One region of the Mesorhizobium sp. CA13 genome, then DNA from elsewhere that is predicted to be linked to it. Evidence: riboswitches for the same ligand, from Rfam matches in the RefSeq annotation. Region 1 holds a riboswitch; the other holds the start of a gene.

What was found. Region 1 has a riboswitch for S-adenosylmethionine ahead of LB566_RS15270 (O-succinylhomoserine sulfhydrylase). Riboswitches for the same ligand answer to the same signal wherever they lie in the genome.
Region 2: another riboswitch for S-adenosylmethionine. It lies ahead of metX (homoserine O-acetyltransferase MetX); the one in region 1 lies ahead of LB566_RS15270 (O-succinylhomoserine sulfhydrylase).

What each region holds. Positions count from the first base shown of each region.
Region 1 is NZ_JAIUHS010000005.1:356,813-364,758, forward strand. It holds gene argF (ornithine carbamoyltransferase) at 1-295, shown strand, start outside; gene LB566_RS15255 (Hsp33 family molecular chaperone) at 419-1,450, shown strand; gene apaG (Co2+/Mg2+ efflux protein ApaG) at 1,649-2,041, opposite strand; gene LB566_RS15265 (ceramide glucosyltransferase) at 2,272-3,423, shown strand; gene LB566_RS15270 (O-succinylhomoserine sulfhydrylase) at 3,446-4,636, opposite strand; SAM riboswitch at 4,694-4,771, opposite strand; gene LB566_RS15275 (2'-deoxycytidine 5'-triphosphate deaminase) at 4,849-5,943, shown strand; gene LB566_RS15280 (ABC transporter substrate-binding protein) at 6,042-6,815, shown strand; gene araD1 (AraD1 family protein) at 6,864-7,856, opposite strand.
Region 2 is NZ_JAIUHS010000019.1:32,403-40,348, forward strand. It holds gene LB566_RS28615 (DUF1330 domain-containing protein) at 1-91, shown strand, start outside; gene metW (methionine biosynthesis protein MetW) at 103-717, opposite strand; gene metX (homoserine O-acetyltransferase MetX) at 776-1,945, opposite strand; SAM riboswitch at 2,056-2,133, opposite strand; gene hisC (histidinol-phosphate transaminase) at 2,269-3,378, shown strand; gene LB566_RS28635 (prephenate/arogenate dehydrogenase family protein) at 3,385-4,320, shown strand; gene LB566_RS28640 (sugar kinase) at 4,317-5,246, opposite strand; gene LB566_RS28645 (DUF2125 domain-containing protein) at 5,358-6,356, opposite strand; gene LB566_RS28650 (gamma-glutamylcyclotransferase) at 6,495-7,016, shown strand; gene LB566_RS28655 (aldo/keto reductase) at 7,135-7,946, shown strand, end outside.

The DNA of each region.
Region 1 (7,946 bases):
CCGCTCGCCAGAGGAAGCCGTCGACCAGGCCGACTGCGTCGTCACCGACTGCTGGGTATCGATGGGCCAGGAGCACCGCGCCCGCGGTCACAACGTGTTTTCGCCCTACCAGGTCAACGCCAAGCTGATGGCCAAGGCAAAGCCCGACGCGCTGTTCATGCATTGTCTGCCGGCGCATCGCGGCGAGGAAGTGACGGACGAGGTCATCGACGGTCCGCATTCGGTGGTCTTCGACGAGGCCGAGAACCGGCTTCACGCCCAGAAGGCCGTGCTTGCCTGGTGTCTTGGGGCCTGAAGTGGACTTGAAGTGTCTTGGCGCTTGACGTGCCGGGGAACTTGATCTCCGGAGGCGCGATGCCTATCTGCGCGGCATCACGCAAATCAAGCGCGTTTAGACGCATGCTCCCCAAAGGGCGGCATGGCCGCGCCCTGGAGCTTTGTCATGCTGGAAACCCATCAAGTGGCTGAACATCACCCCAAACTCGGCGAATTCGGTTACGCCGGCGATGATCACGTCGTGCCCTTCGAGGTCGGCCCGCTCGATGTGCGCGGCCGCACCGTTCAGCTCGGGCCGATGCTTGATGCGATCCTTGGCCGCCATGATTATCCCGAGCCGGTGGCCCGGCTGCTGGCGGAAGCCTGTGTGCTGACGGTGCTGCTAGGCACCTCGCTCAAGTTCGAGGGCAAGTTCATCCTGCAGACCCGCACCGACGGGCCTGTCGACATGCTGGTCGCGGATTTTTCCACGCCCTCGGCGCTGCGTGCCTATGCGCGCTTCGATGCCGACCGGCTGGAGGCGCTAATTGCGGCCGGCGAGACCTCGCAGCAAACGCTGCTCGGCAACGGTGTGCTGGCGCTGACCATAGATCAAGGTGCTCACACGCAGCGCTACCAGGGCATCGTCCAGCTCGACGGCGAGACCCTGGAAGAGGCCGCGCGCACCTATTTCCGCCAGTCGGAGCAGATCCCGACCGATCTCCGGCTTTCCGTCGCCAAGCTTTTGACGCCCGGCCCCGGCGGCGCGCGCGAGCAGTGGCGGGCGGGGGGCATCCTGGCGCAGTTCCTGCCGCAGGCCTCCGAGCGCATGCGCGTTCCTGACCTGCCCGGCGGGGATGGCGATCCGCGCGAGGAGATCCACAATCCCACAGACAATTCCTGGCAGGAATTGCTGGCGCTGCTCGGCACCATCGAGCCGACCGAACTGATCGATCCGACCATCGGCGCCGAGCGGCTGCTCTACCGTCTGTTCCACGAGCATGGCGTGCGCGTCTTCGGCGGCGTTCCCGTCGCCGATCAGTGCTCATGCTCCCGCGACAAGATCCGCGGCATCCTCGAGGGCTTCTCCGCGCAGGAGATCAAGGACAGCACCGAGGACGGCGGCATCCACGTCGCCTGCGAGTTCTGCTCGACGCAATATGACTTCGACCCGGCCGAGTTTGCGGCGCAGTGAAGTGCTTCCTTCTCCCCGTCACTATACGGGGAGAAGGTGCCGGCAGGCGGATGAGGGGCAGCGCTGAGTTCGGCGTTAGGGCAGTCTTCATTCGGTGCGCGAGATAGATCTCCAGAGTCGGCGCCGGCCCTCATTGTCCTGCCGGACATTTCTCCCCGTATAGTGACGGGGAGAAGGAGGCTGTCGCCGCCGCTTTCGCTAATTCACCGTTCGCCTCGTCCCTGGCATATCCAGCGAAAACGCCGGGATGGCGATGTCGAATGTCTCGCCCCGCTCGTTGCGCATGGTGTAGTGGCCGACCATGATCCCCGACGGCGTCGAGAGCGGACAGCCCGACGTGTATTGGTAGCTGTCGCCGGGATTGAGTTCGGGCTGGTCGCCGACCACGCCGGCGCCTCGCACTTCCTCGACCCGGCCCGCGCCGTCGGTTATGTGCCAATAGCGCGACAACAGCTGCACGAATTCGTCGGACTGGTTGTCGATCGTTATCTGGTAGCCCCAGACATAGCGGTTTTCCGTAGGATCCGAGCGATCCTCGAGATAGAACGGCCTGACCTGCACTTCGATGTTGCGCGTGACGGCGCGGTACATGAGCGGCTCCAAAACACATCCGTGTGGAACATTCGACGCTCTTTGCGGTTCGATCAACCGTGCGCGTCCGAGTTGCCACCTCGAGGGGGCAAGTGCCGACAAACAATGTCATTTGAGTGACACATGACAATGATGGTGTGCGCCAGCAATGCCGGGCGACTCGGGCGCTCTGTCGAACTGTCGAAAACGGCGGCCCAGCGGGCCGGTTTTTCTGGAGTAACCGGATATCGATGGAACTCGCTCTCATAACCGGCTCGCTTTCGATCGCTCTCATCGCCTCAAATCTCGCCAGCATCCTGCTCGCCTGCTCGCGCCTGAAACGGCGCGCCGCCATCGCGCCGCCGGCCGGCAAGCCGCTGCCTGTGTCGATCGTCATCCCGGCGCGCGGCGTCGAGCCGTTTACCCATGAGACGCTTGAGCGCGCTTTCTCGCTCGACTGGCCGCGCTACGAACTGATCTTCTGTGTCGCCCATGCCGACGACCCCGCGGTCAAGCCGATCCGGGCCGCCATCGCCCGCTTTCCAGCCGTACCGGCACGCCTGCTCACCGGCGACGACCGCATCAGCGCCAACCCGAAACTGAACAATTGCGTCAAGGGCTGGGAGGCTGCGCGCCACGACTGGGTCATTCTCGCCGATTCCAACGTGCTGATGCCGAAAGACTACGTCCAGCACCTGATGGCGGCATGGCGGCGGGACACCGGCCTGGTTTGCTCCACGCCGATCGGTTCACGCCCTGACGGTTTCTGGGCAGAAGTCGAATGCGCCTTCCTCAACACGCTGCAGGCGCGCTGGCAATATGCCGGCGAGGCGCTTGGCCTCGGCTTTGCCCAGGGCAAAAGCATGTTGTGGAACAAGCAGATGCTCGACGCCAATGGCGGCATCCGTGCGCTCGCCGCCGAGATCGCGGAGGATGCCGCGTCGACCAAACTGGTCAACAGGCTGTGCCTGCGCGTCAATCTCGTCGCTTCGCCGTTCGAGCAGCCGCTCGGGCGGCGCATGCCGGGTGAGATCTGGTCGCGCCAGGCCCGCTGGGCGCGCCTGCGCCGCGTCACCTTTCCGCTGTTCTTCGCACCCGAGATCCTGACCGGCGTGGCGGCCCCGCTCGTGCTGGCGCTGATCGCCGCGGCCAGCGCCGGCGTCAGCCTGCCCATGACAGCGCTTTGCGTGCTGGCGCTCGCCTACCTGCCGGAATGCATGCTCGCCTCGGCAAAGGGCTGGTATCTGTCGCCGCGCATGGTCACCGCGATGATTGCACGCGACCTGATGTTGCCCGCGATCTGGGTGCGCGGTTGGCTGGGCGGGGCCGTCGACTGGCGCGGCAACGCCATGACCATCGGCACCAAGGCGGCCGAGCTCGAAGAGACGCCGTCGCGCGCTTGATGTCGGCGGTTGAGGTCGCCCTCTATTTGGCGGCCTTCAACGCCTGCGCGATGTCGTCCAGCAGGTCGTCGGTATCTTCCAGCCCGACCGACAGCCTGAGCGTGCCGGGTCCGATGCCGAGCTCGGCGCGCGCTTCGTCGCTGAGGTTCTTGTGCGTCGTCGTCGCCGGATGGGTGATCAGGCTTTTGGCGTCGCCGAGATTGTTCGAGATCAGCACGATGTCGAGCGCATTCTGCAAGGCGAAGGCACCCTGCTTGCCGCCCTTGACGTCAAAGCAGATCAGGGTGGAGCCGCCCGACATCTGCTTCTTGACGATATCGGCCTGCGGATGGTCGGCGCGGCCGGGATAGATGACGCGGGCGATCTCCGGCTGCTCGGCCAGGAAATCGGCGATCTTGCCGGCGCTTTCCGTCTGCTGGCGCACGCGCAGCGGCAGCGTTTCCAGGCCCTTGAGCAGCGTCCAGGCGTTGAACGGCGACAGGCTGGGGCCGGTATGGCGGAAATAATCGTGCAGGTTCTCGTCGATCCACTTCTTGTCCGACAGGATGACGCCGCCGAGACAGCGGCCCTGGCCATCGATGTGCTTGGTCGCCGAATAGACCACGACATGCGCGCCGAGCTGCAACGGCTTCTGCTGCAGCGGCGTGGCGAAGACATTGTCCACGACCAGCCGCGCGCCGATCGAATTGGCAAGCGAAGCGACGGCGGATATGTCCACCACCTCAAGCGTCGGGTTGGTCGGGCTTTCCAGGAAAAACAGCTTGGTGTTGGGCCGCACCGCCTTTTCCCAGTTGGCGATGTCGGTGCCGTCGACCAGCGTCGCCTCGATGCCGTAACGCGGCGCCAGCGTCTCGACCACCCAGCGGCAGGAGCCGAACAGCGCGCGCGCCGCAACGATATGGTCGCCGGCTTTGACGCTGCACAGGAGTGCCGCCGTCACCGCCGCCATGCCGGACGCGGTGGCGCGCGCGTCCTCGGCGCCTTCGAGCGCGCACATGCGCTTCTCGAACATGTCTACGGTCGGATTGGCGTAGCGCGAATAGATGAAGCCCGGTTGCTCCCCCTTGAAGCGGGCTTCGGCGGCTTGGGCCGTCTCATAGACATAGCCCTGGGTCAGGTATATCGCCTCGGAAGTTTCACCGAAGCCGGAACGCAGGGTCCCGCCATGCACGAGTGCGGTCTGAGGCTTCCAGTTGCGCGTCTTGCTCGTCATCGTCCTATCCAAACACAAAAAAACCGGCCGCGAAAAAGTCGCAACCGGTCCATACAGCCTTGCGGCCCGACGGTCCTTTAGCGACTTGTTTAACGTGGCTGCAAGCCGACCGGCCAAATCACCACGGGATAACGACCCTTTAGACCCGCGTCACGCTTGCGTCAATTGCCGGCTTCATTAAGAGACTTGTACCAGCAGAGCGGAGCCAGACTTTGCGGCAGACAGGAATTCTTCCCGATCAGGACATTGCGGCGCTGTTCCAGTCCGGCGCGCTGAAGTCGTCGCGTGCGCTCGATGCCGACCAGATCCAGCCGGCCAGCCTTGATCTGAGGCTCGGCGACAAGGCGTGGCGGGTGCGCGCGTCCTTCCTGCCGGGTCCCAATCATAAGGTCAGTGAAAAACTCGACCGGCTGAAGCTGCATGAGATCAGCCTGGCCGACGGCGCTGTTCTGGAAACCGGTTGCGTCTACATCGTGCCCCTGCTCGAAAGCCTGGCGCTGCCGGCGGAAATTTCGGCGTCCGCCAATCCCAAGAGCTCGACCGGGCGGCTCGATATCTTCACCCGCGTGATGACCGATCGCGGCCACGAGTTCGACAAGATCGCCGCCGGCTATCACGGTCCGCTCTATCTTGAAGTCAGCCCACGCACCTTTCCGATCGTCGTACGCGCCGGCTCGCGCCTTTCGCAGATACGCTTCCGCACCGGCAATGCGCTGCTCTCGGAAGCAGAGTTGCATCAATTGCACCGGGCCGAAATGCTGGTCGCCACCGAACCGCCGAACATCTCCGGCGGCGGCATCGCATTGTCGATCGATCTCAACGGCGACAGTGACGGGCTGGTCGGCTATCGCGGCAAGCACCATACCGGCCTCGTCGATGTCGACAAGCGCGCGGCGCAGGAGATCGTCGACTTCTGGGAGCCGATCCACAAGAGCGGCGCCGGCGAGCTGGTGCTCGATCCGGACGAGTTCTACATCCTCGTCAGCCAGGAAGCGGTGCATGTGCCGCCGCTCTACGCGGCCGAAATGACGCCCTTCGATCCCCTGGTGGGCGAGTTCCGTGTCCACTATGCCGGCTTCTTCGATCCGGGCTTCGGCCACTCGGCGGCCGGCGGCACCGGCAGCCGCGCCGTGCTCGAAGTGCGCAGCCATGAGGTGCCGTTCATCCTCGATCATGGCCAGATCGTCGGCCGGCTGGTCTACGAGCATATGCTGAAGCGGCCGCAGGCGCTTTACGGCACCGAGCTCGGCTCCAACTACCAGGCGCAGGGCCTGAAGCTGTCCAAGCACTTTCGCGCCGCGTCCTGAACGCTCATCACCGTCAGGCAAGATACTTGCCTGCGCCGGCCCGCCATGCTTGGCTGCCTCGCCGGCCGCCGACGTGGCGGTGCTCAAGGGGAATGAAAATGCAGATTTCGAAATGGATCCTATCGGCGGCGGCCGCCGCCATGCTGACGCTTGGCGCCGGCGCCCTGTCGGCGCATGCGGCGGAGAAAATCAAGATCGGCACCGAGGGCGCCTACCCGCCGTTCAACACCATCACGCCCGACGGCAAGGTCGAGGGCTTCGACATCGACATCGCCAACGCCCTTTGCGCGCAGATGAAGGTCGAATGCGAGATCGTCACCCAGGACTGGGACGGCATCATCCCGGCGCTGCAGGCCAAGAAATTCGACGCCATCATCGCTTCGATGAGCATCACCGAGGAGCGCAAGAAGCAGGTCGCGTTCACCCACAAATACTATACGACGCCGCTCTCGCTCGTCGCCCTGAAGGACAGCGACATCGCCTCGACCGAACCGGCGGCGCTCGCCGGCAAAACGGTCGGCGCCCAGGCGGCGACCACGCAGGCCAACTACGCCCAGGACGTCTATGGCAAGGCCGGCGCCGAAGCGAAGCTCTATCCGACCCAGGAAGAGGCAATCACCGATCTCCAGAACGGCCGCCTCGATGCCGTCCTTTCCGACAAGTTCGTGCTGATGGACTGGATGAAGAAGGCGAGCGACGGTTGCTGCAAGATGGTCGGCGACGTCAAGGGCACCGAGACCGAAGCCGGCATTGCCGTGCGTCTTGAGGATACGGCGCTACGCGACAAGCTCAACGCAGCCATCGACGCCATCGTCGCCGACGGCACCTACAAGAAGATCCAGGACAAGTATTTCGACTTCGATATTTATTGAGATGGAAGCCGCCGATCTCCTCCCACCAGGGAGGAGATCACGCTCATCTCACAGCGCCTTCACCGCCACCTTCACCGGCTTTTCGATTTCGAGCGGGTTGCGCAGCGGCAGGCCGAAATCCGCAGCTTCGATCTCGAACACGTCGCCGGCTTCGGTCTTGATGCCGTCGGCGAAGGACAGGGTCGCGGTGCCGAACATGTGCACATGCACGTCGCCCGGCTGGCGGAAAGCCGAATATTTGAAATGGTGGTGTTCGAGATTGGCGATGGTGTGCGACATGTTCGCTTCGCCCGACAGGAACGGCTTTTCCCACATCAACTTGCTGTCGCGCCAGATGCGTGAGGAGCCTCTGATGTCGGCGGGCAGGTCGCCGACCAGGATCTCCGGTCCGAAGGAGGCGTTGCGCAGCTTGGAATGGGCGAGGAAGAGATAGTTCACGCGTTCGGTCACATGGTCGGAAAATTCGTTCGACAGAGTGAAGCCGACCCGGAACGGCGCGCCGTCGTCGCCGATGACATAGATGCCGGCAACCTCGGGCTCCTCGCCGGCGTCCTTGGCGAAGGCCGGTGACAGGAGCGCGGCACCCGGCGCCACGGCCATCGTGCCATTGCCCTTGTAGAACCATTCCGGCTGCACCCCGATCTGGCCTTTCGCGGGTTTGCCGCCTTCCAGCCCCATGCGGAACATCTTCATGGAATCGGTGAGCTGCTCCTCGCCGTCGGTGCTGAGCTTCTTGTGCATGGAATCGCGCGTCGCCGCCGAGCCGAGATGCGTCAGCCCCGTGCCGGTCAGATGCAGATGCGCCGGATCGGGATGATTGATCGGCGACAGCAGCCGCCCCTTCTTGTAGGCGGCGTCGAGATCGACGGCCTCGCCCAGCCCCTTGCGTTCGATCAGCGCGGCAAGGCCGACGCCGGTACGAGCGGCTTCCATCGCCAGCGAATAGACGCTGCGCGCGCCGTTGATGATCCGGGTCTTGCCGCCCGTGCGGGCAACGACACGGATGGTCTCGGCGTCGTCGAGAATCTGCGAGATCAGCATGATCAGTCCTCTCTCATATCTTGGCATGGCTGCCTTCTGGCAAACCTTGACCTGCGCGGCTCGGACTGGCCGTGCCACGGGTTGAACTCT
Region 2 (7,946 bases), on a different contig from region 1:
ACTGCCGCTGCGGACGGACAATTCGACCGCCGATGTGGTGTTCGTCGATGGCGTCGAATATCCACACAAGGCCACGGATGTCCTGGAATGAAGCGGCGTGCCTTATCGCTTCAACAAGAACACTGCTTGCTGGCCGAAGAAATTCCAGAACCACCACGGCATCGACAGGCCGATCTTCTGGCCGTTGGCGTCGAGCGCGGTTGCCCTTTCCACGCTCGCGCCAAGCTCCTCGCACAAATTGACGAAGTCGCGGATGGTGCAGAAATGGATGTTTGGCGTGTCGTACCAGGAATAGGGCAGGTCCTTGGTCACCGGCATGCGGCCTTTGACGAACAGCGACAGGCGCACCCGCCAGTGGCCGAAATTGGGGAAGGACACGATGGCGTGTTCGCCGATCCTGAGCAGTTCGTCGAGAACGAGCTTCGGGTTGCGGGTCGCCTGCAAGGTCTGCGACAGGACGACGAAGTCGAAACCCTTGTCGGGATAGAATTCAAGATCCTTGTCGGCGTCGCCCTGGACGACGGAGAGGCCGCGCGCCACGCATTCGTTGACACCGCGCTGCGACAGTTCCAGTCCGCGGCCGTCGATCTGCTTGGTCTCCTGCAAAAGCTCGAGCAGCGAGCCATCGCCGGAACCGACGTCCAGCACCCGCGATTGCGGCGGGATCAGACCGGCGATTACCTCGAGATCGACGCGTTGGGCGCGGTTGACGCTCATGGCTTGCCCCTTGTCGTGGCGCGTGATCCGTGACCGACAGGTCTGCAATTCTGCGGGATCATGCGCCGAGCCCTCTCGCTCGCGCGGCCGAGCCGATGAAGCCGTTGATGGCGGCGAACAGTTCCGGCTCGTCGAGCAGGAAGGCGTCGTGCCCGCGATCGGTCTCGATCTCGACGAAGGACACCGACGCACCGGCGGCATTCAGCGCATGGACGATCGAGCGGCTCTCCTCGGTCGGAAACAGCCAATCCGAGGTGAACGACACCAGGCAAAAGCGGGTCTTGGTGCCGGCAAAAGCGTCCGCCAGCCTGCCGCCATGGTCGGCGGCGAGGTCGAAATAGTCCATGGACCGTGTCATGTAGAGATAGGAATTGGCGTCGAAACGGTCGACGAACGTCATGCCCTGGTGACGCAGATAGCTCTCGATCTGGAAGTCGGCGTCGAAGCCGAAGGTCAGAGCTTCGCGGTCCTGCAGGTTGCGGCCGAACTTCCGGTGCAAGGCTGCTTCCGACAGGTAGGTGATGTGGGCGGCCATGCGCGCCACGGCGAGCCCCTTTTCCGGGCGTTTGCCGTGCTCGAAATACTTGCCGCCATGCCATTCTGGGTCGGCCATCACGGCCTGCCGGCCGACCTCGTGGAAAGCGATGTTCTGCGAGGAATGCCGCGCGCCGGTGGCAATCGGCAGCGCCGAGAAAACACGTTCCGGATAGCTCGACGCCCATTGCAGCACCTGCATGCCGCCCATCGACCCGCCGAGCACGCAAAACAGTTTCTCGATGCCGAAATGGTCGATCAGCATCTGCTGGGCACGCACCATGTCGCGGATGGTGATGACCGGAAGGTCGAGCCCATAGGGCTTGCCGGTAGCGGGATTGGTGGAGGCCGGACCGGTGGAACCGAGGCAGCCGCCGATCACGTTTGAGCAGATGACGAAGAAGCGGTTTGTGTCGATGATCTTGCCGGGGCCGATCAGCACTTCCCACCAGCCCGGCTTGCCGGTCACCGGATTGGTGCTGGCCACATGCTGGTCGCCGGTCAATGCGTGGCATACGAGAATGGCGTTGGAACGGGCGTCGTTCAGCGTGCCGTAGGTCTGGTAGGCGATCTGGAACGGCGACAGCAGCGTGCCGGCGTCGAGCCTGAGCGGCTTGTCGGCGCCGAAGCGCACGACCGGGCTCGACGGTTGGTCTGCCTCGTTGTTGGTTCTGCCAGCGCGCTGAGCGGCCATCGCATCCTCTTACATCGCACGACGTGTCCGGCGGAAACCGAATACGGGCCGACACGGTGTCCGGCCGGCCGCGGACAACAAAAAACCGGCATTGCCTTCGCAAAGCCGGTTACGTCACGCAAACGGCCCTTTAGCGAATTGTTTAACGTGGCTGCAAGCCGACCGGCCAAATCACCACGGAACTGTTGCTGCCCTTCTAGAACTCACCTGCCTCGCCGTCAATGCCGCCTGCTTGCACCACTGCCACCTCTCGACATTGCGGGCCATGGCTTGTATTTCCGCAGCGGCTTCCAGGACGGAAGCGTTCTCGACGGATTTGCGATATGAGCCAGACCCCGGACAAGGCACGTCCAACCCCGCGCGCGGGCATCATGGACATCCAGGCCTATGTGCCGGGCAAGAGCGCGGCCCCCGCCGGGGTGGACAAGGTCCACAAGCTGTCGTCGAACGAGAACCCGCTCGGTCCCTCGCCGAAGGCAATCGAGGCCGCGCGCGAGGTCGCCGCCAAGCTCGACGTCTATCCCGACGGCACCGCCCGGCGCCTGCGCGAGGCAATCGCCGAGGTGCATGGGCTCAACGCACAGAACATCATCTGTTCCAACGGCTCCGACGAGATCCTCGGCCTGCTGGCGCAGACCTATCTCGCGCCCGGTGACGAGGCCATATTCACCGAACATGCCTTCATGGTCTACAAGATCTACATCCAGTCGGCGGGTGCGACGCCGGTCGCGGTGAAGGAGACCAAGGAGCGCGCCGACATCGATGCGATCCTGGCGGCCGTAACGCCACGTACGAAGATCGTGTTCCTCGCCAATCCCAACAATCCGACCGGCACTTACGTGCCGTTCCAGGAGGTGCGCCGCCTGCATGCCGGCCTGCCGAAGAACGTGCTTCTGGTGCTCGACGCCGCCTATGCCGAATATGTCAGGCGCAACGACTACGAGGCCGGCATCGAGCTGGCGGGCAGCTCGCAGAACGTGGTCATGACCCGCACCTTCTCCAAGATCGGACTTGGCGGGGCGCGGATCGGATGGATGTATGGGCCGATGCACATCGTCGACGCGATCAACCGCATACGCGGCCCCTTCAATGTCAATGCGACGGCGATCGAGGCCGGCATCGCCGCCGTGCGCGACCGCGCCCATGTCGAGCGCAGCGTCGCGCACAACGAGACCTGGCTGGCCTGGCTGAGCGAGCAGATGACCGGGCTCGGGTTGCGGGTAACGCCGAGCGTCGGCAATTTCCTCCTCATTCATTTTCCCGACGACGGCAAGCATTCGGCCGCGGCGGCGGACGATTATCTCACCCAGCGCGGCTACATCCTGCGGCGTGTTTCGGGCTACGGATTTCCCAACGCGCTGCGCATGACCGTCGGCACCGAAGAGGCCAATCGCGGCGTTGTCGCGGCACTCACGACATTCCTGAAAAGCTAGAACGCCATGGCATCACCGATGTTCGAAAAGATCGCGCTGGTCGGCATCGGCCTGATCGGCTCGTCGCTGGCCCGCGTCATCAGCCGCGAGGGCCTGGCCGGCCATGTCGCCATCTCGACGCGCAGCGCCGCAACGCTGGCGCGGGCGCAAGAGCTTGGGCTGGGCTCCTCCTACACCATGGATGCCAAGGAAGCGGTCCGCGATGCCGACCTGGTCATCGTCTCGGTGCCGGTCGGCTCGTCCGGCGCGGTGGCGCAGGAGATCGCGCCGGCGCTGAAGAGAGGCGCCATCGTCACCGATGTCGGCTCCACCAAGGCTTCCGTGATCGCACAGATGCAGCCGCATATACCCGGCGGCGTGCATTTCATTCCCGGCCATCCGCTGGCCGGCACGGAGAAATCAGGGCCCGATGCGGGTTTCGCCGATCTGTTCGACAACCGCTGGTGCATTTTCACGCCGCTGCCGGGCACGGATCCGGACGCGCTGGAAAAGCTGTCCGAATTCTGGCGCCGTTGCGGCGCCAACATCGACACGATGGATCCGCAGCATCACGACATGACGCTGGCCATCGTCTCGCATTTGCCGCACATCATCGCCTACAACATCGTCGGCACCGCCGATGACCTGGAATCGGTGACCAAGACGGAAGTCATCAAATATTCCGCTTCCGGTTTCCGCGACTTCACGCGTCTCGCCGCCTCCGATCCGACGATGTGGCGGGACGTGTGCCTGCACAACAAGGATGCGATCCTGGAAATGCTGGCGCGGTTCTCGGAGGATCTGGCTTTTCTGCAGCGGGCGATCCGCTGGGGCGACGGCGACAAGCTGTTCGACCTGTTCACCCGCACCCGCGCCGTGCGCCGCTCGATCATCGAGGCCGGCCAGGACATCGACGTGCCGGATTTCGGCCGCCAGGCGATCGAACATCCGGCGAAAAACTAGGCTCCTTCAGGCCAGGTCGCCGTCATCATCGCCAGCGTCTCGGCCTTGTCCGGCGCGCCCAACCTGCCGCCGAAGCGCTGACATTTGAGCGCCGCGGCCGCGCTGGCAAAGCGTAGCGCCTCTTCGATCGGCATGGCTTGCCCCAACCCCGCGGCGAAGGCACCATGAAAGACGTCGCCGGCTGCCAGCGTATCCACCACCTTGATCTTTGGCGCAGCGACGTGGCGCACGCAGCCGGCGTGCCTGTCATGCCACCATGTTCCAGCGCCGCCTGCGGTTACCGCGACGAAAGCGTCGGTGCGCGACGCAAGGTAGGCGCATGCGGCCTGCGGGTCCGCCGCCTGACCGCAGACGATGCGCGCCGCCGGTTCGGAGGCGACGATGTGCGAGGCGAGCGGCAACAGCCGCTCCAGCACTGCCAATGGCGCGGTGTCGGCATCGAGAATCCCGGGGCGGCGGGCAGCGCGCGCAGCGCTGAGCGCCAGCGCTGCCGCACCCGGCCAGCGCACATCGACCAGCACGGCATCGAAAGCGGTGAGATCGGCGACCGGCAAGCCGTCGGGATCGGCCTGGGCGCGCTGATCGTAGAAAGGCACGATGATGCGCTCGCCATGGCCGTCGACGAGGATCGCGGCCAGCGCTGAGCGCGCTCCGGCGACGCGACGGACGAGACTGCAATCGACGCCCTCCGCCTCGATGCCCGATATCAGCTGGTCGCCGACCTGATCATCGCCGGCGCTCGCCCAAAGCCACACTTCGGCGCCCAGCCGGCGTGCGGCGCAGGCGGCACTCGTGGCCATGCCGGAAGCGATCTGGACGCCATCGGCGGCCATGAACTTGCCCTGATGGACGGGAAGCGTTTCGACGCGAAGAATGGTGTCGAGCGTCAGCGCGCCGACGCTCAGGAGTTTTGCCGGTCTGTCCATTGGGGATGCTTAGCGCAGTTCACCGTTTCACGGAAACGGCGAACTGCTCTACCTCTTTGTTTTGACGCAAATTCCGGACGGAAAACCGTCCACACTTTTCCTGGAGTTGCTCTAGTCGACCGGCTTGATCTTGCCCAGCGGGATAAAGCCGAGCGAGGCCTTGCCCTTGACCACCTTGAGCGGCATCGACGGTTCGTTGCCGAGCAGCGCCAGGGCGGCAAAGCCTTGTTCGATCTGGTTCTTCTGCTCGGGTATGGCGGCGCCGAGAACGGCGGCCACGGCTTTCGGGTCTTTCAGTCTGATCATCAGATCGGCATCGACCAGACCCTCGGCGTCGACCGACAGCGGCCCGGAAACGGCGACGTGCGCCGTGCCCGACGACAAATCGAGCCTGCGGATCTCGATAGCTTGGCCGCGCAGGCTTTTCAGTTGCGTGCCGATCAGTGCCAGGCCGTTCTTCAGCGTCGCCTCGCCACTGGCGTCTAGCGGCGGCAGGACGCGGCCCCCGATCGCATCGGGGTCGATCTCCAGATCGCCGAAGCTGCCGATATAGTCGATATCCCTGCCGTTCGGCTGCAGCTGTCCCGCCGCCCTGCCGGCGCTGAACAGTTGCACCGGATCGGTGTCGTCGGCCGGATCGGTCTGGCCGGACAGGCCCTCGGCCGTGAGCGAAATGCGCCGCGGCAGCGGCCATGAGAGCTTGACGTTGGCCTGCAGATCATCCCAGTCGATCCACAGCGGCACCATGCCCGGAACCGAGGTCCTGAGCGGACCGCGCAGGTCCGCGACCGGCGACAGCGGCTGGATGATCTGGGCGACGGCGTTGAAAGAGCCGGCGGAGGCGGCAACGTTCTTGGCGTCGTCCTCATAGGCAAGATTGTCGCAGGAGACGGCGAAGCTCAGGGGATAACCGCTGACCTGGAGATTGGCGCAGCCGGCCTCGATGCCACTCTTGTTGAGCGTGGCGACCGCCTTGTCGGCTTCGCTCCGGACCCTGTCGGCGAGATAGAACCAGCCGCCGCTGTAGATGGCGAACAGCGCGATGACAAACGCTGCAAGCCAGAACAGGCGGCGGCGATGCTTCGGCTGGCGTTCGTCAGTGGACGTCATGCTGCGGTTCTCGTTCACGCATCGGGGGCTGTGGGCGGGCTGTCGATTCTGGCAACGACAATAGGTAGACAGAGATGGACGGAAAAAACACCGATTCCGGTGTGGTGTTGCCATTCTTACGCAATCAGGCACGGCGATATGGGCGATTTTTGGGTGTTTGGCTATGGTTCGTTGATATGGCGGCCGGGGTTCGCGCATGTCGAGACAAGGCGGGCGCGCCTGCATGGCTATCGTCGCGCGCTGTGCGTCTATTCCTTCGTCCATCGCGGCACGCGGGAACGTCCGGGGCTGGTACTCGGCCTTGACCGCGGGGGCTCCTGCGTCGGGCTGGCTTTCCGGGTGCCGGGCGAGTTGCGGGACGAGGTCGTCGCCTATCTGCGGGAGCGCGAGCTGGTCACCAATGTCTATCTCGAGCGCATGCTCAATGTCCGCCTTGACGGCGGCGGCACGGTCGAAGCCGTGGCCTATATCGTCGACCGCGGCCATGAGCAGTATGCCGGTGCGCTCGATGCCGCCCACGCCGCTGATGTGGTGCGCGGCGCTGTCGGCCAGTCCGGCAACAACGAGGACTATGTGTCGAGCACGCTCGACCATCTCCGGGCGCTCGGCATTCGCGACCACTGGCTGGAAGACGTGGCGAGGCGGATCGCGCCTTTGTGAAGCGCTGGTTCCGCGGAAAAATCCGGTGAGGCCTTTGACCTCGATGCGGCAAGACCTAGCTTAGGCCTCGAACCCGCAATGGGCGGCAGCCGCCCAATCCCACCCACGGAGATCAACCTTGCAGAAACGCCGTCTCGGTCGCACCGACCTTTCCATCGCGCCCCTGGTTCTGGGCGGCAATGTCTTCGGCTGGACCGCCGACGAGAAGACGTCGTTCGACCTGCTCGACCGCTTCGTCGGCGCTGGCCTGAACGCGGTCGACACAGCGGACGCCTATTCGCGCTGGGTGCCCGGCCATCAGGGCGGCGAATCGGAAACCATCATCGGCAAATGGATGAAGGACCGCGGCAACCGTGATAAGGTCGTGGTGATCACCAAAGTCGGCTCGGACATGGGACAGGGCCACAAGGACCTGTCCGCCGCTTACATCGAAAAGGCCGTCGATGCATCGCTGAAGCGGCTGCAGACCGAGTTCATCGATCTTTATCTGTCGCACTGGCCGGATCCGACCACGCCCTATGAGGAAACCCTCGGCGCCTATGAAAAGCTGCTCGCCAAGGGCAAGATCCGCTACGCCGGCTGCTCCAACCTAGACGCCGCCCAGCTACGCGCCGCACTGGACGTGGCGAGCCTGCGCAGCCTGCCGCGCTACGAGGTGCTGCAGCCGGAATACAATCTCTACGACCGCTCGTCGTTCGATGGCCCGCTGCGCGATCTCTGCATGGCCGAGGATATCGGCGTCATCACCTATTTCAGCCTGGCCAAGGGCTTCTTGAGCGGCAAATACCGCAGCGAGGCCGATCTCGGTCAAAGTCCGCGCGGCGGCGGGGTGAAGGACTACCTCAATGCGCGCGGGATGCGCATCCTCGCGGTACTCGACGCGGTGTCTGCCAGGCATTCGGCCAAACAGGCGGAAGTGGCGCTTGCCTG